Regions from separate parts of the Solibacillus sp. FSL K6-1126 genome, predicted to be linked through region 1. Evidence: riboswitches for the same ligand, from Rfam matches in the RefSeq annotation. Region 1 holds a riboswitch; each other region holds the start of a gene.
The links. A riboswitch is a leader RNA that binds a small molecule or an ion and turns the genes downstream of it on or off. The one in region 1 is predicted to bind thiamine pyrophosphate.

Region 1 (6,978 bases):
GAAATGCTGCCTTTCGGGTCAACAATTTCCGAACCATAGCCTTCACGCGGCTCCCCCTCATTTGCTGTTAAAAGCTTCGTCCCGTCCGTTGTGAATGTAATATTGTCCGGCTGAATGCCTACTTTTGTCGCGCCAAGAAGCTTGCCATCCCCCGTTAGTACAACAGCATAACCGGCAGTATTGTAGCCTTTTGCCTGTACCGACACCGCAATTACATTTTCTTTCGGGTGTACCGTAATGCTTGTTAAATCACCGTATTCAAATGTTTGGTCGAATCTGGCAATTGTTTTGGCGATATCGATCGAAAGGAAAGGCTTTAACGTCATGGCCTCATCTTTTGTATAGTTGAGTGAGATTGCTTCGATTTTCTTCGTTTCGCCATTTACGATATACGTTGCATGGGTGTGCGGGTTATACACAACAATTTCGGTGGTACCACCGTCTTCATTTTGAACACCGGAATCATAACGTGCATCTAAACTTAACGTAGCTTCTGCGACAATAGCAGGCGTAGTGACCGCCGCTCCAAGAAGAGCCGCAGCTAGTAATTTCTTAGACATAGACAACATTCCACCTTTACATTTTTTCTTAGTGTAAGGGTGGAATATTAAGTTCATATGAATTAATTGTAAGAGATTGTAAGTATTATTATCACCGCATGTAATTAAAGGCCGGGAAAGTAGAAAGTTCCGGCTTAAAAGTAGAAAGGACTGACGCAAAAGTAGAACTCTGCGTCATGAATATAGAACGAGGACTGGTGAAAGTGGAACAAAACGGCTCTAAAGTAGAAGGCTTCGGGATAAGTAGAAGATACAAGCTTGAAAGTTGAACAGTTCGCTCCGAAAGTAGAACTTAGTACCTTATTGTAGAAAGTAAATTGAGAAAAGCGTAACAAAGCAGTCGCTCTTTTGAAGTAAGCTGCATAATTTCCCCAAAAACAAGTACCAATTTCTAATTGTTTCATATGATTTATATGAAAGGGGGAGAAGGTTATCGTCTATACGGAAACGATTGATCTTCAGGGTCATTTATTTACTGCGGTAACGGTTCAATTACCTAAAACAACATTGCTGACAATTTCGAATGAGCATGGCTACATTATGTGCGGTGCACTCGATGTTGGTCTGTTAAATGAAAAGTTGTCCGATCGCAAAATCATTGCGGGTCGTGCAGTAGGTGTTCGAACGATCGATGACTTACTTAAAGCGCCACTAGAATCCGTGACATACGAAGCAAGAGCGTACGGTATTGAAGAAGGTATGATTGGCGAAGAAGCATTATTAAAAATGATTTAGTTACATTGTAAGCTCTCAGGTGATGAGTTCCACCCCAAAAAAAGTTCCATGCAAAAAACCGCTCTTTCAATTTCTTGAAAAAGCGGTCTATCTATTTTTATTGACGTGATTACGTACAATTAGATTGCTTTATTATAATAGGAAGCTTTTGACCCTTTACTTCTTTTCACGGCTAGAAGCTCTTCTAATTTTTGAATATATTCACGGTCTGCCGATATTCTTGTAAGGCTTGTTAATAAATATGGTCTTAATCCGGAATTGATTTTTTGGCAACGCGCAAGATTGATCAAATACTTGGCCATCTTAAATGACTTTAAGTGCGTATGTCCATTTTTAAATTCCTTCTTCGTATTGACGACCATAAATTCCTGCTTGCGCCCTTTATAAAAAGGAATAATAATAAACTCATCTTTTTTGAAAATTTGATTCATATTATCCTCATCCTTTTCGAATATATTCAAAAACGACCTTTCACATACGGAGAAATAGTGATCACCCCGTTTCTCTTAATGCCCCTCCCGCCTCTCCTTTTTATTGGCCTTACTTTTCCTTACCCTATTTACCGGTTACTTTATTCCAAGTTTCATTCAAAAAGCACTTTTTTAGTTATTATTAACAATTCGAATACGTTTTTACATTTAGTTAATATAGGATATTACGGAGGGAATGCAAATGACAGGACAATTGCTTGCATTTCACTGAATTTTCTGTAAAATTAAATCAAGTTCTATTCATTCCCCGAATGTTTTGGTCGCACATAACATTTTCAGCGGATTGGATAGGGCTTTTCTTTATGATTTCTTTACTTACTCAATAAAACAAAATAGTTCCGCTTATTTGGTACTTTACTGGTAAAACAAATGGAATAGACTGAAAAACTCCATTTATTTCTATGGAATACCGAATTCATAAAAAAGGCGACATTAAAAGTTCCTGTCACTTTAAATGTAGCCCGTTTACGTAATTTTATTTTACGAATTTCATGTCTTGAAGATTTTTCTACTTGGCTACTAAAAGCGCTGCCGCTTCCTCCAACGTCACCATATTTGTAATCATCGAACATGCTGCATCTAGAATCGGGAATGCTAGTGCAGCACCCGAACCTTCTCCAAGTCTCATATTCATATGCAGCATTGGCTCTAATCCTAGAAGCTCAGCTGCAATTTTTGCACCCGGCTCTTCCGATAAATGTGACGGAATCAAATACGCTTTCACATTCGGATTTAACTTAGAGGCGATTAATGCGGAAACCGTTGAAATGTACCCGTCAACAACGACCGGTACACGATTTGCTGCAGCTGCAAGGAAGATTCCGGCCATCCCGCAAATTTCCAGTCCGCCTACTTTTGCTACAACATCAATCGGATCTTCGGCGTTTGGCTCGTTCAAGGTAATCGCTTTTCGAATGACTTCGGCTTTATATTCGATACCGCCAGCTCCGACACCAGCTCCAAAGCCCGTTACTGCCAGCGGATCACAGCCGTGAAGCACTGAAAGCACCGCAGCACTCGGTGTCGTATTCCCGATACCCATTTCCCCGGTACCAATGAGATTGATACCATTTTGGATCGCTTCTGTTGCGACTTCAATTCCTACTTCAATCGCTTGAATCGCTTCTTCTCGGGTCATTGCTGGACCTTTCGCCATATTGTCTGTCCCGTATTTGACCTTTTTAATGATTACCCCAGCATCTTGAGGTAAATCTTCTTTTACACCGATATCTACCGGAATGACTTGTGCATTCGAAATTTTCGCAATCGTACACATCCCTGTCGTCCCTTTCGGAAATGATAATGTTTGGAAAACCGTTGTACTTTGCGGATTTGGCGTTACGCCCTCCTCATACACCCCGTGATCCGCAGCCATGACGATCACCGCTTTATTATCGATTCTAGGCGCAAGGTCACCCGTAATTGTGGCGATTTGCAGAGCTAGTGATTCGAGCTTCCCTAGGCTTTGTGGTGGTTTGGCTAAAGAGTCTATGTACGTACGTGCTTTTTCTTCCATTTTTCGGTCGATTCCTTGAATCTGATCAATTGTTTGCTGTAATAATTGCATGTTTCGTTTCCCCTATCTAAATGTATTTTTGACAATAAAAATAGCCTGCAGTTTATTCGATAACAAATAAACTACAGACATATCCAGTGTCTATAAATAGTAAGCATACTTAGGCAGGTCTCCTGGCTCAGATTCACAATTTCATAGCCCCTTCCCAGAATGTAAATCCAGTGGGTTTTGCTATGCAACTCCTCTATACAGTGTTGGGATTACGCTAAAGCTTTTCACTTTATTCCCTATTCTCCCTTAACGGGCACCTAATGCTTGATGAATTTAACATTACTTTATGACGAATGGCTTTTTTCGTCAAGGATGATTTTCAATAAGCAGGAATTAAAACGCTTTCTGATTCAGAATTCCTTAAATATAAAAAAAGTCCACCTCCTGAAAATGTTGACTCATCAGAAATAATAATACGTTCGGGTTTTGTTTCTTTAATATTCTTAACGTCGAGAAATGCAGAGGTTGGTAATGTGCATGCGAAATGAGTACGATATCAATATCCGGTAAGGTAATTCATCTAATAAATACTTTTCTGAATTTTCCCTTTTATCTCAATGAAGTTTCATGTATACTAATATAAAATTGAATAGAAATAACTAGGGGAGTCCAATAAGTTGGGCTGAGAATGAAACACGTTGAAGTTTCTTGACTCTTGGGACCTGATCTGGATCATACCAGCGTGGGGAAGTTAGCATCGTATTATAGTAATACTACTTCTGTATACATATTAGCCGGGTCCGACCATTTATTGGACACCGGCTTTTTTATGTACTTCATAAGCTTTTTTAAGCTCCTCACTGTTGTGCTCTATCTCTTGTCCTTATATTCAAAAAAGGAGAGATTTATTATGTCAATGTCACCATCTTCATTAAACGAACAAAGTATTTCCATTATGTCTAACTTTTCAGGTAGCAATAAAGTATATGTAACAGGCTCTAGACCTGACATTAAGGTTCCAATGCGTGAAATCGTGTTAAGCCCGACAACTGGTACGTTTGGAGAAGAGGAAAATCCTCCAGTACGTGTGTATGACACCAGCGGACCTTATACAGACCCTGATTATTCTGTCGATATTACAAAAGGTCTCCCTGCCCTTCGCAGTACATGGATTCAAGAACGTGGCGATGTGGAGGAATATGATGGTCGTGAAATTAAGCCTGAGGATAATGGTTATAAAGATAAAAACGATCCTCGTACTAATCATAACGTGTTTCCTGGTTTAAAGCGGAAACCGTTACGGGCTAAAAAAGGGAAAAATATTACACAACTTCATTATGCACGAAAAGGAATTATCACGCCTGAAATGGAATTTATCGCAATTAGAGAAAATATGAAACCTGAATTCGTACGGGATGAAGTTGCAAAGGGTCGAGCGATTATTCCTTCTAATATCAACCATCCAGAATCAGAGCCCATGATAATAGGTCGTAACTTTCATGTAAAAATTAACGCGAATATTGGCAATTCTGCTGTTTCATCTTCCATCGAAGAAGAGGTTGAAAAAATGACATGGGCAACACGTTGGGGTGCTGATAATATTATGGACCTATCAACAGGTAAAAACATTCACACAACACGGGAATGGATTATTCGAAATTCGGCTGTTCCTGTCGGTACCGTACCTATTTATCAAGCACTAGAAAAAGTAAATGGTGTTGCTGAAGACCTAACATGGGAGGTTTACCGTGATACATTGATTGAACAAGCCGAACAAGGGGTGGATTACTTCACCATTCATGCTGGTGTTCTTTTACGGTATGTTCCGTTAACAGCAAAACGTTTAACAGGTATTGTATCCCGAGGTGGATCTATTATGGCGCAATGGTGTCTTCACCACCATAAAGAAAATTTTTTATATACTCACTTTGAAGAAATCTGTGAAATCATGAAAACTTATGATGTTTCATTCTCTTTAGGGGATGGCTTACGTCCTGGTTCCATTGCAGATGCCAATGATGAAGCTCAATTTGCGGAATTAGAAACTCTTGGAGAACTAACAAAAATTGCTTGGGAGCATGATGTACAGGTTATGGTTGAAGGACCGGGACACGTGCCAATGCACCTTATAAAAGAAAACATGGACAAACAACTGGAAGTTTGTAAGGAAGCTCCTTTCTATACTTTAGGCCCTCTTACAACTGATATAGCTCCTGGCTATGATCACATTACATCTGCTATTGGAGCTGCAATGATTGGTTGGTATGGGACAGCGATGCTTTGTTATGTAACGCCAAAAGAACATTTAGGTTTACCGAATAGAGATGATGTTCGTGTAGGGGTTGTCACTTATAAAATTGCTGCACATGCTGCTGATTTGGCAAAAGGGCATCCAGGAGCACATAAAAGAGATGATGCCTTATCAAAAGCTCGTTTTGAATTCCGTTGGAGAGATCAGTTTAATTTATCTTTAGATCCTGAACGTGCAATCGAATATCATGATGAAACTTTACCTGCTGAAGGTGCAAAGACAGCACATTTCTGTTCTATGTGTGGACCTAAATTTTGCAGTATGAGAATCTCTCAAGATATTCGTAATTTTGCAAAAGAAAAAGAACTTGATACGAAGGAAGCTATTGAAATAGGTATGAAAGAAAAAGCTGAACAGTTTAAGCAATCTGGTGGTAACATATATCAGTAACTTTCTTAAGGGGGCATTAGGATGAAGGTCGGAAAAATTGAAGAGGAAATTAATCAGCTCAAAACTCACCTTGCTGTTTTGGAGAAAAGTTTAAAAGAAATCCAGCAAAATTGTGATCATCATTTTAAAGGAAATCAATATCATGAAAAATGTATCAAGTGTAATAAAGTAAATGTTTTATATTATTAGTAAATAAAAAGTGTCATAAGAAATAAGAGATTCCATAAAAACCTTGCCTTAATTATTTTGTTAAGGCAAGGTTTTTTAACTTTAACAAGTAAAGATAGTTTAGAGGGTGAATTTTGTCGTGCCATCTCCTTCTGGAAATGCTGGATCAATCTTTTCATTGAGGGCCATTTCTTCCTTTTCAATTTCGTTTTGCCTGCCTCAACATACAAAACACGGCAATAATCCTTTTTCCGAATATGAAAATCACAAATTTGAATTCTGCTGTTCTGCGCTGATGATAATCTTTCAAAGCGTTTAACAAACCACCAATTACATTCGAAAGGTCTCCCCGATCGCTAACGATTTTAATTGTTCATTTTCTAAATTCGCATCTTGCCAATGAAAATGCAGCCGGTCTATCGCTTCCTTTGGCGTCTCATCTGCCAGCATATACGCACCGTAATGCATCGGGATGAATACTTTTGCTCCGACATCACAAAACGCCTGGATTGCTTCTTCCGGTGTCACGTGGGATGCATGCATAAACCATTCCGGATCATATGCACCGATTGGCATTAGCGCTGTATGTATGTTGAAGCGTTCGCCAATATCTTTGAATCCCGGAAAATACCCGCTGTCTCCAGCGTAATAAATGCTTTGCGCATCTGACGCCGTTTGCAGTACAAATCCGCCCCAATGCGATGTATTCGTATCCCAAAGCATGCGTCTTGTCCAATGCTGAGCGGGAACGAAATGAATTTCAAGCGGTCCTGCCTCATGCTTTTCGTACCATGAAAGTTCGATAAAATGGTGCAG
Region 2 (6,978 bases), 330 kb from region 1:
CGACCGTGCTATGCAAAGCTTTTACCAGGTCAACTCGAAATTGGATGTAGAAAAGGCAGCATTGGAACAGAAAAGAAGTGCTCTAGAGTTACTGAACGTTGAGCTTTCACAACTACATTATTATGAACAGCAATTGGCCGAACTGACTGAGCAATTGACAAAGCAAAAGCAGCAGCAGGCACAGCTCATCACTGAAAAGAAAACGATGGCACAGCTTATTGAAAGTAAAGAAGTGCTGCAAGGCCGTATTGAAAAAGGGCAGCAATATGTAGTCGATATCGATAAACAATATGCACAAGAAAAAGGGAAGCTTGAGCAAAGTGAGCAGTCATTATTGCCTCAGTTTTCTACATTGGATGAAGTAACACAAGAATTGGCCAGCCAGCAGCAAAAACACCGCCATTTAAAAAGTGCAATTCAAAGTGCACTGGAGGCAATGCAAAAAATCCAATTAGATGAAAAATCTTGTGAAGTGAACCATCTACATGCACAAAACCTTGTAACAGAAAAACAGCAGGAGACTCTTTCAGCGCAAAAAGCGTTTGATACAGCATTGCAGCAAGAAAGTTTTGACTTGGAAACATATAAGAATGCGTTACTGCCATTAAATGTTCAGCAGCAAATTCAGGATGAAGTTGAAGCTTACAAGCAAAATGTTCATACATTATCTGTTCAAATTGCCGAGGAAGAACCTTTGCTCGAAGGAAAAGAACGGGCTGATTTAACGGCAAGTGAGCAACAGATTCATGAGCTGAATGAGCAAATCGAGGCACAGTATTCTAAAATTACATTAACCCAGTCCTATGTGGAGCAATGTGAGGAAACCCTCGAAAAACTTGACCAATCTGCACAGCAGATCGAAAGCTATAAAGCGAAACTGATGCAGGTGGAGCATGTTTATAATTTAATCCGCGGACAAAACGATTCGAAAATTTCATTTGAGCGGTTTGTGCAAATTGGTTATTTGGAAAAAGTAACCCATGCGGCAAATGAACGTTTACGTGTCCTATCAAATGGTCAATACTTCCTAAAATCGACAGGTCGTAAAGAAGGAAATGCACAGAGCGGGCTCAGTATCGATGTATATGACAGCCATACAGGACAAACGCGGGATGTAAAAACATTGTCCGGCGGTGAAAAATTCAATGCCTCACTTTCATTAGCATTAGGAATGGCCGATGTTATTCAAAGTGTTCAAGGAAGTGTGCATATCGATACGATGTTTATCGATGAAGGCTTCGGTACATTGGATGAGGAGGCGTTAAGACGGGCAATCGATATTTTGATCGATCTTCAGCAAACAGGCCGCTTAATCGGCGTCATCTCCCATGTGGCCGAATTAAAAGCAGCAATGCCTGCCATTTTACAAGTCCAAAAGCTTAAAGAAGGCTACAGTAAAACCGAAATTATTATTAAATAAAAGACAACAAAAAACACATTTCACACGAGTTTTAGTGCGAAATGTGTTTTTCTGCGTTAACGTTTTGGCGTTCGTCGTGTAGTTGCTGGTTGGGGTGCAGATTTTTTATCCATCATTTTTTTAATGATCGGGTACACGATCGGTCCATATTTAATTGCGGTTTTAATGAGTTTATTTAATTTCATGATATACACTCCTTAACGAATACATTTCGTATAAAAAATATACCCAAAGAAGGAGCTATCATAAACATTAACGTAAAACTTTAATCGCTTGGACTAGATTCCAAATCGCCAGAATAAACGTAATAAGGACTAAAAGAATAAATCCGATAAAATGTGAACTAATAAAGAAATCCTGCACGCTCACTGTCAAAGTGTTATTCCAGGAAAGAACGGAAGTGAAAAAGTAAATCATGTACAAAATCCCTAACAGTATTGGAATAAGTTGAGAAATAAAAGCTTTTTTAGAATGGCCTTTAACGGCTTCATCTTTCGTAACGATAAATATAATTACCGGTAAAATAAACGGTGCAAAATAAAAGCTCAAATAGCTTAGTGCACTTAAACCTTTCGATTGATCCATCATTTATCACTCCTTCGTATCTATTATATGTAATTCTAGTACGTTTCAAAATAATAGCTGTTGAAAGTTGTAGAAATATTCGTTACAATGAGCATGTTCAAACAATAAAAATTTAGATGTACCACAAGGGGTGCCGAGAAAGTCGGCTGAGATTGTGCACGGGATTGCACTGACTCTTTGAACCTGTAAGTTAGCACTTGCGTAGGGATGTGGATAGAATCCGACTGTTCAAACGATAGTCAGGCTTTTGTCCTGATTATCGTTTTTTGCTTTTTCTAAATATCTAGAAGAAGTAAAAGTTCCATTCTATCCCTCTTCACTTTTGTTACATCGGAGAAAAGAAAGGGGAATTGTTATGGACAGAAAAAAATTATTGATGATGGTGGAGATAGCGATATTTGCTGCCATCGGACTTGTATTGGACCAAGTATCTTTTAAAATGTGGGCACAGGGCGGGTCAATCAGCTTTGTTATGGTACCGATTATGTTAATGGCCATTCGTTGGGGACTAACAGCAGGACTTGCAACTGGCTTGCTGATCGGCGTTATGCAAATGATGTTCGGCGCTTACATAGTACACTGGCTTCAGGCGATTTTAGATTACGGTCTTGCATTTACAGTAGTAGGGTTAGCGGCAATTGTAAGAAAGCCATTATTACAGGCAACACAATCACTCAATAAACTAAAAATGGCAATTTATATCGTAATAGGAGCTCTAATAGGCGGAGCTTTAAGATTTGTTTCGCACTTGCTCGCAGGTGTCGTGTTCTTTAAAGAGTACGCAGGCGATGATAATGTGTGGATCTACTCAATAATTTATAACAGTACTTATATGGTACCTGCAACAATAATTACAGCGGTTATTGCAGTTATATTATTCACATCTGCACCCCGTTTACTCCAAAAAGCACAAACACCATAATGAATTGAAAACTCAAAGCTTGCAGTAAGGGATTATTTTCCCGTTGCAAGCTTTTTCTAATTTCTATTGTACAATGTCGTATTAATTTGATCATAAATCCAAATAATTTTAAAATCCTTGAACAATTACAACCGATATTAAGTATGCTATAGTTAAGGGTAGACATTGTTTAAGAGGAAGGAAGTTACACATGATTGTTACTACACAAGAAGAAATAGAAGCGTTTAAAAAAATTGGACGCATTTGTGCTGAAATTCGCGAGGCAATGAAAGCTGCGACAGTACCTGGCGTGACAACGAAAGAATTAGATGAAATTGCAGGCCGTATGTTTGCGGAAGCAGGCGCGGTTTCTGGTCCTAAAGGCGAATACGATTTTCCGGGATATACATGCATTTCAGTAAATCACGAAGTTGCACATGGCATTCCAGGGAACAAGGTTATTCAGGACGGCGATATCGTAAACATTGATGTTTCGGGCTCTTTAAACGGATACTTTGCAGATACAGGTATTTCTTTTGTTGTTGGTGAAGGTTATGAAGATAAAGAAAAACTTTGCTCTGTAGCAAAATCAGCATTTGACCGTGCGATGACAAAGGTTAAAGCAGGTTCGAAATTAAATCAGATCGGTAAAGCAGTAGAGCGTGAAGCACGTGATCACGGGTTGACGGTAATTATGAACTTAACAGGACACGGCTTAGGTAAATCATTACACGAAGAACCAAACCATGTATTGAACTATTACGATGCTTGGGATACGACAATCATGAAAGAAGGCATGGTGTTGGCGGTAGAGCCGTTCATTTCGGCGAAGGCTGAGCATATCGTAGAATCAGGTGACGGCTGGACATTTATTACACCGGATAAATCATTAGTTGCCCAGATCGAACACTCGATTATTGTAACAAAAGATAAACCAATTATTTTAACAACATTGGAAGACTAAATTATAACCGTGGGTGCATATATAAGTGCGCCCGCGTTTTTTTGTTCTATTAAAACAGGATGCCAACATAAAATAATCAAATGATTCAAATAAATAACCGCAACAATTACCAATTCCATACACTTTCGAGTAAAATATACATAATAAATGGAATAGGGGAGGCAGCACTATTTGAAAAAGCTACAAGATGTGGATTTATCGCAAAAACTGGAGAAGGAAATCTATAAGAAGCAATTGAAAGCTTTGCAATATGAAATGCTAAATGCCCAGCAATTTTTATTTAATAATAAAATTGGCCTTATTATTGCATTTGAAGGAATGGATGCAGCAGGAAAAGGGGGAGCGATTAAGCGTTTAACAGAGCGTATCGATCCGCGTGGGTTAATGGTATGGCCAATTTCTGCCCCACAGCCCCATGAGATGCGCTATCATTATATGCAACGCTTTTGGAGAAAGTTGCCGCAGCATGGCCAGATTGCGATTTTTGATCGCTCTTGGTATGGTCGGGTGCTGGTGGAGCGTATAGAGGGTTTTGCTGAAGAAGCAGAATGGAAGCGTGCTTATGAAGAAATAAATAGTTTTGAGAAGCAATTGACAGATGAAGATTATATAATGATAAAGTTTTGGATTCATATCGATTCGGATGAACAGCTTAAACGTTTTAATGAAAGAGCAGCTGATCCATATAAATCATGGAAATTGACGGCTGAAGATTGGCGGAACCGTGATAAATTTAATTTATATTGTGAGGCAGCCGATGAAATGTTTGAAAAAACTGATTCGGAAAACGCTCCTTGGCACTTAATTCCGGGGAACGACAAAAACTATGCACGTGTTCAAGTACTTAAAGAAGTAGTTACCCATATAGAAAAAGAAGTTACAAAGCGCGGATTAAAGCTCACGAACATTTTCGAAAGCGGTAATAAAACAACTGCACATAAAGAAAAATCGGAATTTATAGATATAATACCAAAGCCTGTAAAATCAAAAAAGAAAAAGTTGAAAAAACGGTAGCAAGCTTTGAAATGAAATGTAGGTGGTTCAATGAAAAGCTTATTCAAGCTATTTCACAAGAAGGAGGGTCCAATGGTTCAACTTATTGGGCAACAATGTTCGCTTCGTACGTTTACCCCGTCGGATGCGAAAGGATTGGCAAAATTATTAAATGACAATAAAATGTATTGGTCCGAATTTGAGCCATTACATCACGATGAATTTTATACAGAACAAGTACAGTACAATAAAATTTTAGAAAGCATACATTTGCTGCAGTCGAACAGGGAGTTTTCATTCGGCATTTTTTATAATGCAACAGGTCAGTTAATCGGGCATATTTCTCTCTATTCAATTAAACGTTTACCTTATTCAAGCGGTTTTATCGGCTATTCGATGGATGAGAAGTTTACAGGTAGAGGAATTGTCACTGAAGCAGTACGTCTAATAATGGAATTCGCTTTTATTACTTTAAATATTCACCGGATTGAGGCATATGTCGCCCCGCAAAATTCTGCTTCTATTCGTGTATTGGAAAAGTCGGGCTTTACAAGAGAAGGATTATTACGAGAGCTATTGTATATAAACGGAAAATGGGTGGATCATTATATGTACGCCATTTTACAGCGGGAATATAAAGGGGCCACATTATAAAAAATAGCGGCAGTGCTCATTATATTGAGTGCTGTCGCTAATTACTTATTATCTATTTTTGTTCAACTGTGCCGTCTGTTACTAAATCAAGTTTTCCTGTTGCAGGATCGATGATAAGACCATGTACTGGAACGCCTTTTGGCATTAATGGATGTGTTCTGACTAAGTCCACACTTTTTAATACACTTGTTTTAACATCCCCAAAACCGCGTAACCATTCTTTTAAATCAAAACGGGCATAATTGATGACATCAATCGTTTCCTGTTTAACCCCGCGTTCAAGCATATGGCCGATCATTACGTTCGGATCAACTGCACTCATTCCACAGTCATAGTGGCCGATAATATATACTTCATCTGCCTGTAATTCATAAACGGCTACAAGTAAACTGCGCATAATCCCGCCGAATGGGTGATTTACGATTGCCCCTGCACTTTTTACAACTTTGACATCCCCATTGCGCAAGTTCATAGCTTTAGGTAGTAATTCTACTAAACGTGTATCCATACAAGATAAAACTACAATTTTCTTATCTGGAAACTTCGTTGTGGCATATTGTTCATATTGTTTTTCTTCTACGAATTTTTCATTAAATTCTAAAATCGTTTGCAATGCAGACATTGTTCTTCAAACCCCTTTCGATTCTTGTTTTATTTTAAAATATTTTTTAGATAATTCAAACAAATGCGCACTAATAAAGTTAAAAATAAAATAAATAAAGAAGAAGTGATGTATTAATATCAAAAAAACAACCACTCAATAGAGTGGTTGTAAAAAAATTTAATGATGATGGTGACCATCCAATGATTTTTCGTTTGGCGCAAATGTGTTTGCCTTTGAATCTACTATAACAGAGTCGTGTGATTGTAAACCAATACGTAAGTACATAATAAACATAAATAAGAATACAAGAAGTATAACCGTAAACCCTAACACTAACGTATAGTAGTCAGATAAGAACGGATAATGGTGATCAAACATTATAAAAACTCCTCTCTATTTAGTAATAACAATCATTAACCAATTATACCCTATTAAATTGGAACATTGTAGGGTAATTTAGTTAGTTAATGTAGAAAAAACTGTAAATATGGCGACATCTTGAAATTTTATTTATCGGTAAAGCCGGAAGTGAAACAGCGGTTAAAATGCCCAGTTCCCATTACGGAAAACTGGCTCGCTTTGCCCATCAGCTGTAACACCATCAATATTCATCTGTTCAGAGCCAATCATGAAGTCGACATGTGTAATGCTCTCATTTAAACCGTGAGCTTTTAATTCATCAGACGACATTGACTTGCCGCCTTCGATACAAAATGCGTAGGCGCTGCCAATTGCCAAGTGATTTGATGCATTTTCATCGAATAGTGTATTGTAAAACAAAATATTCGACTGTGAAATTGGAGAATGGAATGGAACAAGCGCCACTTCTCCTAAATAATGTGATCCCTCGTCTGTAG
Region 3 (6,978 bases), 470 kb from region 1:
CTTTTGCCATTTCCGCGGTAATCGCTGCAGAAAATGTACATCCTGTACCGTGAGTATGTTTCGTATCCACCCGCTCGGTTTTCATTTTAAATGGTTGCACCCCGCGAATGAAAACCGTATCTGTCGCATGCTTACTGTTTAAGTGACCACCCTTAATGACAACACATTTCAGCCCCAGACTTAATAAATCATGCGCCGCTGATGCGATATCCTTTTCCGTTTGTATTTTATAGCCTGTCAGGATTTCCGCTTCCGGTATATTCGGGGTACAAACGGTTGCGAGCGGCAATAACTTTTCTTTAAGAGCTGTTGTTGCCTGCTGCTCTAGCAAACTGGCACCGCCTTTTGCAATCATGACCGGATCAACGATAAGCGGAATATCCGTATTTTTTAGTAAAGTCACAATGGCTTCGATAATTTCAGCACTAAACAGCATCCCTGTCTTAATTGCTTTTACGTCGAAATCTTGAAGTACTGCCTTTAGCTGAGCTTGAACGAAATCAGCCGTTGTCGGAAAAATTCCATGCACTCCTTCAGTATTTTGTGCGGTTAATGCGGTGATTACTGATGTACCAAATACACGGAGTTCCTGAAACGTTTTTAAATCGGCTTGAATCCCGGCACCGCCACCGCTATCCGATCCTGCTATCGTACATGTAATCATTTTCGTCCCTCCGCTAAATTTTCTAGTTCATTCAAGAAATTTGTGTGGAAATTTCCTATAGTTGCAACAGAATTGGCACTTGCCTGTTTATATTCATTTAGTAGCGTCAGTAAGTCATCAAACGGTTCTTTACTGTTTGCAAGCGCCGCTGCACAAAAGGCACTAAGCAAGCAGCCACTCCCCGTCATTTTTGTCACCTTTTCATGACCACCCTCTACAAATTCCACTCTTATCCCATCAGTAATAACATCTTGTTCTCCTGTTACGATCACAATACATTGATAGTTATTAGCCAACTTTTTGGCAGTCACTGCAACATCGATATCTCCTTTGCCACTATCCACACCTTTAGACGCCCAATTCACTCCCGCCAGAGCCGCCATTTCTCCAATATTGCAACGGATTACATTAATCTTTAAAAGGTCGAGCAATTGTTGTGCTGTCTCCGCTCGAAACTTCGTTGCCCCTACACCTACTGGATCAAGGACAACCGGAGTATTATGCATGTTTGCGCTAAGTCCTGCTTTCTTCATCGACTCTATTGTCCGTTCATTCAAAGTGCCCATATTTAAAAGCAAAGCATTGGCCTGGGCAGCCATTTCACCCACTTCTTCTATTGCATCCGCCATTACTGGTGAAGCTCCTACCGCCAGCAAGCCATTCGCTGTAAAATTTGCGACAACATAGTTGGTAATACAATGAACTAATGGTTGTTTATTATAAATTGCTTGCAGACTCATTTACATACACTCCTTGTTCCCAGCTTTGCTTCGTCCAAGGCATTTCCCAAAACATCCATTCGTAATAACAGCTTTTCTTAAAATGCTCCTGTAGTACTTTAAGCTTTGCAGGTTGTTCTTTCGCATATCGATCTAGCATCGATTTTTGTACTTCAATATTTTGAAGCATCTCCTCGGAAGCATATAATGCAATCCACTGTTCATAAAGAGGTATATTGGGGCATGCATCTTTTAATCTTTGCCCAATTTCCTGATACAGCCATGGGCATGGCAGGATTGCCGCAAATGCTTCTGCTACATCTCCGTTATGCACTGCATTGTACATATGGCTCACATAGTTATAGGCTGCTGGTGCTGGTTCGAATTGTTCCAAATCATCCGCTGTCACACCTAATTCTTTAAACGTTGTACGGTGCAACTCAAGCTCGGCATCATGGATAAACTTTGCTGTTTGTAGAAAATATTGAACATCATCATCCGTTGTCGCTTTTGCAGCTGCAAGAGCTAATACTTTCGTATAATGTTTTAAATAATACGCATCCTGCAACATATAAAACTTAAACTTCTCCAGCGGTAGACTCCCATCTGCAATCCCTTGTACAAAAGGATGATAAAAGCTAGCCTCCCAATAAAAATCCGTTTCTTTTCTTACCTTTTCACAAAACCCCATTGTTACTCCTCCTTTTTGTTGGCGGAAGCACAAAAAGGACGTCTCAACATATAGAGAGACGTCCCCAAAAAGTGTACGTACCACTTTTCATTGCTCCCTACGTCCGTATTAACGGCCAGGTTCCAAGGGTCAGGTTTTAACCTTCTCAACACTGCTGTGTCCCCCCGCAAATCAAATGCTTGTGTATTTGCAAAAGAAAGACTCCACGTAAAATATACGCGGAGCCAAAGTAAGTACATATGTATAGCTTGTACTTTGCTCCCTACGTCCGTATTAACGGTCAGGTTCTAAGGGTCAGGTTTTAACCTTCTCAACACTGCTGTGTCCCCCCGCAAATGCATTTAATTACCCAGAGTGTAACAAATTAATTCGAACCGGGCAAGTGAATTCACAAAATTACGAAATTAATAGTTCAATAACAAATTCACAAAATAGCGCATCGTTAGTAAAAGTTTTGTTACTAATGATGCGCTGACATCTATTGTAGATGGGTTACTGCAGATCTTTTACCAGTCAGTTCATGAAAAGCCTGAGCATATTCCTCGGCCAGTTTATCGACATATTGTTTTGTGGAAGTAATCTCTTTAATCGCGCCAATTCCTTGCCCGCTGCCCCAAATATCTTTCCAGGCTTTTGCGGTATTATCGTTAAAGTTCATTGCTGAAGGATCACTTTCTTTTAAATTACTCGGGTCCATCCCCGCGTTCATGATAGAACCTTTCAAATAATTCCCGTGGATTCCTGTAAATAAATTGCTGTATACAATATCTTCTGCAGTACTATCAACAATCATCTGTTTATATTCTTGACGAGCAAACGCTTCTTCGGTCGCGATGAATGGTGAACCGATATAGCCAAAATCAGCCCCCATCGCCTGTGCAGCCAATACCGAATGTCCTCGCGCGATTGATCCTGATAAAGCTAATGGACCGTCAAACCATTCACGGATTTCCTGTACGAGCGCAAATGGGCTTTGCTGACCTGCATGGCCACCTGCACCTGTTGCTACAGCAATGATGCCGTCTGCACCTTTTTGAATCGCTTTTTTTGCAAAATGATTGTTAATGACATCATGGAAAACGATGCCACCATAACTATGTGCTGCCTCAAATACTTCTTCACGTGCCCCAAGTGAAGTAATAATAATCGGAACTTTATATTTCACACAGAGCTCCATATCCTGTTCCAGACGTTCATTTGTTTTATGAACAATCTGATTAATGGCAAATGGCGCTGCCGGCTGATCCGGATTTTTGGCATTATAGCTGGCCAACTCCTCTGTAATTTCAGCTAACCATTCATCCAACTGGCTTGCCGGTCTTGCATTTAACGCAGGCATTGACCCGACTATTCCTGCCTTACATTGTTCAATGACCAATTTCGGATTGCTAATAATAAACAATGGTGCCCCGATTACTGGGATACGTAAGTTTTGTAAAATTTCCGGAATATTCCCCATCTATAATCCCCCTTTTATTCAGCTACTACTAATACTTCATCAGCTTCAATAAAATCTCCTTCTTAATTTAGATGACAATCAAAAAGTCAGATGTTTTTTCATCTGACTTTCTTTCCTTTTGCTATTTCTTCACTACATTAAAATTAGCCCCGATGAGCTGCCAATTTTGCGGGAATGGCAGACCGAGCTTCCAATAGCCGACTCCGCGCAAATTTAATCGCTTTACTAAATCGAACTTCGCCTGAATCGAACGTGCATCTTCAAACCAGACAATATGTGAACGCCCTTGCTCATCATAGTAGTTAAAGTAGGGTGCCTGTGCTGTATAGTCAAATTGGATTGCTGCGTTGTAGCGTTTGGCCACTTCAATTGCACGTTGCGGGCTTATCGCTTCTGCGTAATCTCCTCCTTGTACAAAAGGTAATGTCCAATCGTAACCATACAAATTTTGCCCAAGTAAAATTTTATTTGCAGGAATTTCTGTTAATGCATATTGTACTACTTGTTCGACTTGCGGCAGCGGAGAAACGGCCATTGGAGGTCCCGCAGAATAGCCCCACTCATATGTCATCAACATAACAAAATCCACTATTTCGCCATGCGCCTTATAGTCATGGCCCATAAACCATTCTCCCGGCTGATCGGCTCTCGTTTTTGGAGCCAATGCGGTAGAAACGGTATATCCTTCCGCATGCATACGTTCTACAGCTCTTCGGAGGAAATTATTATAAGCTTCCCGCTGATCGCGTGCAATCCGTTCAAAATCAAAATGGATATCTGAAATATTTCCGATACGCTTTGCTTCAGCTATGATATTGTCCAGCAGTAAATTTTGAACTGCAACACTTTGGAAAATATCACGTGCTAGCTCAGCACTAAACTGATAATCCTCGAGATTAGTGATTGCCATTGCTATTCCTGTATTATTTTGTTCAGCAATTTCCGGTAATGGGTTAATTGTAGGCGCTTTTAATGAACCATCCCGTCTTGCTTCAAAACTGAAAATAGCTAAATACGTTAAATAAGGACTTGCCTCCCGAACTTGGTCGAGCAGCGCATCACTTATTTCATCGCCTCTTGGTTCTACATATGCCAAAATTTCTGCGGACCTTTTAGTTGGTTCCGGTATATACAATGAGGTGCCAATCATCAGCAACGCATCTGGATTCAAGCCATTTGCTTGTGCGAGCGTTAAATAATTCACCTGAAAACGTTGACCAATTGACCATAAACTATCCCCTGGCTGTACAATATAATACTGCCCTTTCAATGGAACGACCAATGCTTGCCCGACCACTAACCGGGCCGGCTCCGGAATTTGGTTGGCTTCCACTAAACTCTGCACTGTTGTTCCATAAGCCTGTGCGATTGCCCACAATGATTCTCCCGGTTGTACTACATGAATTTGAATTGTCCGTCCTCCTTTTCCTATGTACTAATTTATGAACTATATACCGTATTAATGCGGAAAGATAGGTTAGAAATATATAAGTAACCATGACAAAAAACAATATTCTACATTTTCATTCATTCATATGCGCAACCAGGTTGACTGTTTCATACTATAGTAGTGAGGTGAAAAAATGCCAAGAGTAAAATACCGGGATTCCGATGTGGATTTGATGGCACGAATGATGCGGGCTGAGGCTGAAGGTGAAGGAAAACAAGGGATGCTGTATGTCGGAAATGTAATTGTGAACCGAGCTGTTGCTTCATGCCTGGATTTTAATGATGTGAGAACAATCGAGCAGGTTATTTTCCAAGTACAGGGCAATAACTATTCGTTTGAGGCGGTACAAAAAGGAAACATGTTTTATCAGAGGGCTAGAGAGACTGAAAGAAGATTAGCAAGACAGACGCTGGATTATTGGCGAGACCATCCGGCGAAATATGCACTTTGGTATTTTAACCCATCCGGCCCATGTCCTCCTACTTGGTACGATCAACCATTTACAGGTCAATTTAAACAGCATTGTTTCTATGAGCCTATAGCGGGAACATGTGAAAGTGTTTATATGGGCTAGATTTACCTATTGCCCAGCTATATAAGAAAAAGCCTTGTACATTCTATGTAGCGAGGCTTTTTCATTTTTCTTTATCCGTTACTTTTTACTTTTTATTGGATTGCTGGTTTTTATCATGGTTTGTTTTATTATTTTTATTTTTTAATTTCGAATCGAACTCTTCGGCAAATTCCGCTGTATTATCTTCCGGATTCCGATTGTGACTTGTTGTATTTCGGTGTAATTCTTTATAGGTAGAAAAAGGATTATGTGTTCGCGTATTCATCGTTTCTTTACTGTTTTTGCTCATTTCATCACCTCCTACTGGCTTAATGTGCTCAGGATAGGAGGTTTTATGCTTTTTTCAGGCTTCCTCAATTTTTGTAATGAAAAAAAATTGTAAAGCCATATTAAGAAGGAACCAATATTGAAAGGAGCATTTAAATGGGCAGAGATGATAGTAAAAGTAAAGGAACGAATAAACAATCATTACCGCAAACACCGAAAAACATGAAAATTGCACCAAACAAAGTAAAGGAAGAAATTGCGAATGAACTAACCGAGCTCCATCAGCAAGCAAAAAAAGGAAAAAGAAAAATGTATTGATATGTAAATGGCCTTCATTCCAGTATGTACTGGAATGAAGGCCTGATTTACTTCAAGACAAAGGTTAGAACTGTCTCGCCTTCGCATTAATTCTCAAAATCTGGTTATGCAGAGTTACCTCTGTTTCCCCTTTGATTTGAGACTTTTGATGCTTTTCGCTCGCCCAGTTTTGGTGGATCTTCTTAGATTTTGGATCTGTGAAACCCTTCTTATCCATTCGTTCCGCCTCCCTATGTTTAAAAGTGAATCAATTTTAGTATGGCTGTACTTGCTGCAGTTATTCCCTATAAAGATAAAAATTGATATCGACACATTTCCTAACAATTCCGAATTTCTTCCGCGTATGGAATCATTGCATCCACCAATACTAAACGTGTGAATCAGTCAATTTTCGCAAGAAAGGATGAGGAACAGTGGCTAAAAAAAGTTCAGGTACACCTAGCTGGAAACAAAATCACCCGATTACTTTATTATCCAACTCCGTTGAACGAACAGAACGTGCAGTAAAACAGGCAATGTCCCACCCAGAGGAATTTGCGGTGGAACATGCTTTTAATTCAATGGAACGTACCGAAAATGCACTTGCCAATGCAGAGCAAAGGCAGGAGCATTTGGATATTGTCGAGCAGAATAAATCCAAACTAGATGAGCTAAAGCAAAGCATCCTTGAAATTGATGAAACCTTGAGGGATTCATAAAAGTTCCCCCGTTACCTCTAAGGACGTAACGGGGGGACTTTATTTACATATATAATGCACTTAAAAAAATCCCTAATGCTTCTTCATAAATTTCACCGAATTGGCTGATTGGTAAAGGATTCGTTCCAAGCCCCAGTT

Region 2: linked by a shared signal. The riboswitch ahead of thiT (energy-coupled thiamine transporter ThiT) and the one ahead of thiC (phosphomethylpyrimidine synthase ThiC) in region 1 are both predicted to bind thiamine pyrophosphate.
Region 3: linked by a shared signal. The riboswitch ahead of tenA (thiaminase II) and the one ahead of thiC (phosphomethylpyrimidine synthase ThiC) in region 1 are both predicted to bind thiamine pyrophosphate.

What each region holds. Positions count from the first base shown of each region.
Region 1 covers NZ_JBBOPD010000001.1:3,363,243-3,370,220, forward strand. The annotation lists gene MHH44_RS16745 (choice-of-anchor I family protein) at 1-560, opposite strand, end outside; gene MHH44_RS16750 (YunC family protein) at 993-1,295, shown strand; gene MHH44_RS16755 (hypothetical protein) at 1,415-1,726, opposite strand; gene cobT (nicotinate-nucleotide--dimethylbenzimidazole phosphoribosyltransferase) at 2,295-3,353, opposite strand; cobalamin riboswitch at 3,449-3,629, opposite strand; TPP riboswitch at 3,945-4,059, shown strand; gene thiC (phosphomethylpyrimidine synthase ThiC) at 4,210-5,994, shown strand; gene MHH44_RS16770 (serine protease) at 6,016-6,183, shown strand; gene MHH44_RS16775 (MBL fold metallo-hydrolase) at 6,493-6,978, opposite strand, start outside.
Region 2 covers NZ_JBBOPD010000001.1:3,691,048-3,698,025, reverse strand. The annotation lists gene MHH44_RS18505 (SMC family ATPase) at 1-1,420, shown strand, start outside; gene MHH44_RS18500 (hypothetical protein) at 1,477-1,605, opposite strand; gene MHH44_RS18495 (DUF4870 domain-containing protein) at 1,673-2,005, opposite strand; TPP riboswitch at 2,122-2,230, shown strand; gene thiT (energy-coupled thiamine transporter ThiT) at 2,361-2,927, shown strand; gene map (type I methionyl aminopeptidase) at 3,118-3,870, shown strand; gene MHH44_RS18480 (polyphosphate kinase 2 family protein) at 4,042-4,884, shown strand; gene MHH44_RS18475 (GNAT family N-acetyltransferase) at 4,957-5,517, shown strand; gene MHH44_RS18470 (beta-class carbonic anhydrase) at 5,570-6,139, opposite strand; gene MHH44_RS18465 (hypothetical protein) at 6,299-6,499, opposite strand; gene MHH44_RS18460 (aminopeptidase) at 6,662-6,978, opposite strand, start outside.
Region 3 covers NZ_JBBOPD010000001.1:2,892,304-2,899,281, forward strand. The annotation lists gene thiD (bifunctional hydroxymethylpyrimidine kinase/phosphomethylpyrimidine kinase) at 1-664, opposite strand, end outside; gene thiM (hydroxyethylthiazole kinase) at 661-1,404, opposite strand; gene tenA (thiaminase II) at 1,382-2,074, opposite strand; TPP riboswitch at 2,152-2,250, opposite strand; TPP riboswitch at 2,317-2,415, opposite strand; gene MHH44_RS14370 (NAD(P)H-dependent flavin oxidoreductase) at 2,553-3,533, opposite strand; gene MHH44_RS14375 (glycoside hydrolase family 18 protein) at 3,655-4,911, opposite strand; gene MHH44_RS14380 (cell wall hydrolase) at 5,117-5,557, shown strand; gene MHH44_RS14385 (hypothetical protein) at 5,643-5,846, opposite strand; gene MHH44_RS14390 (hypothetical protein) at 5,981-6,142, shown strand; gene MHH44_RS14395 (YpzG family protein) at 6,207-6,359, opposite strand; gene MHH44_RS14400 (hypothetical protein) at 6,556-6,840, shown strand; gene MHH44_RS14405 (M14 family zinc carboxypeptidase) at 6,884-6,978, opposite strand, start outside.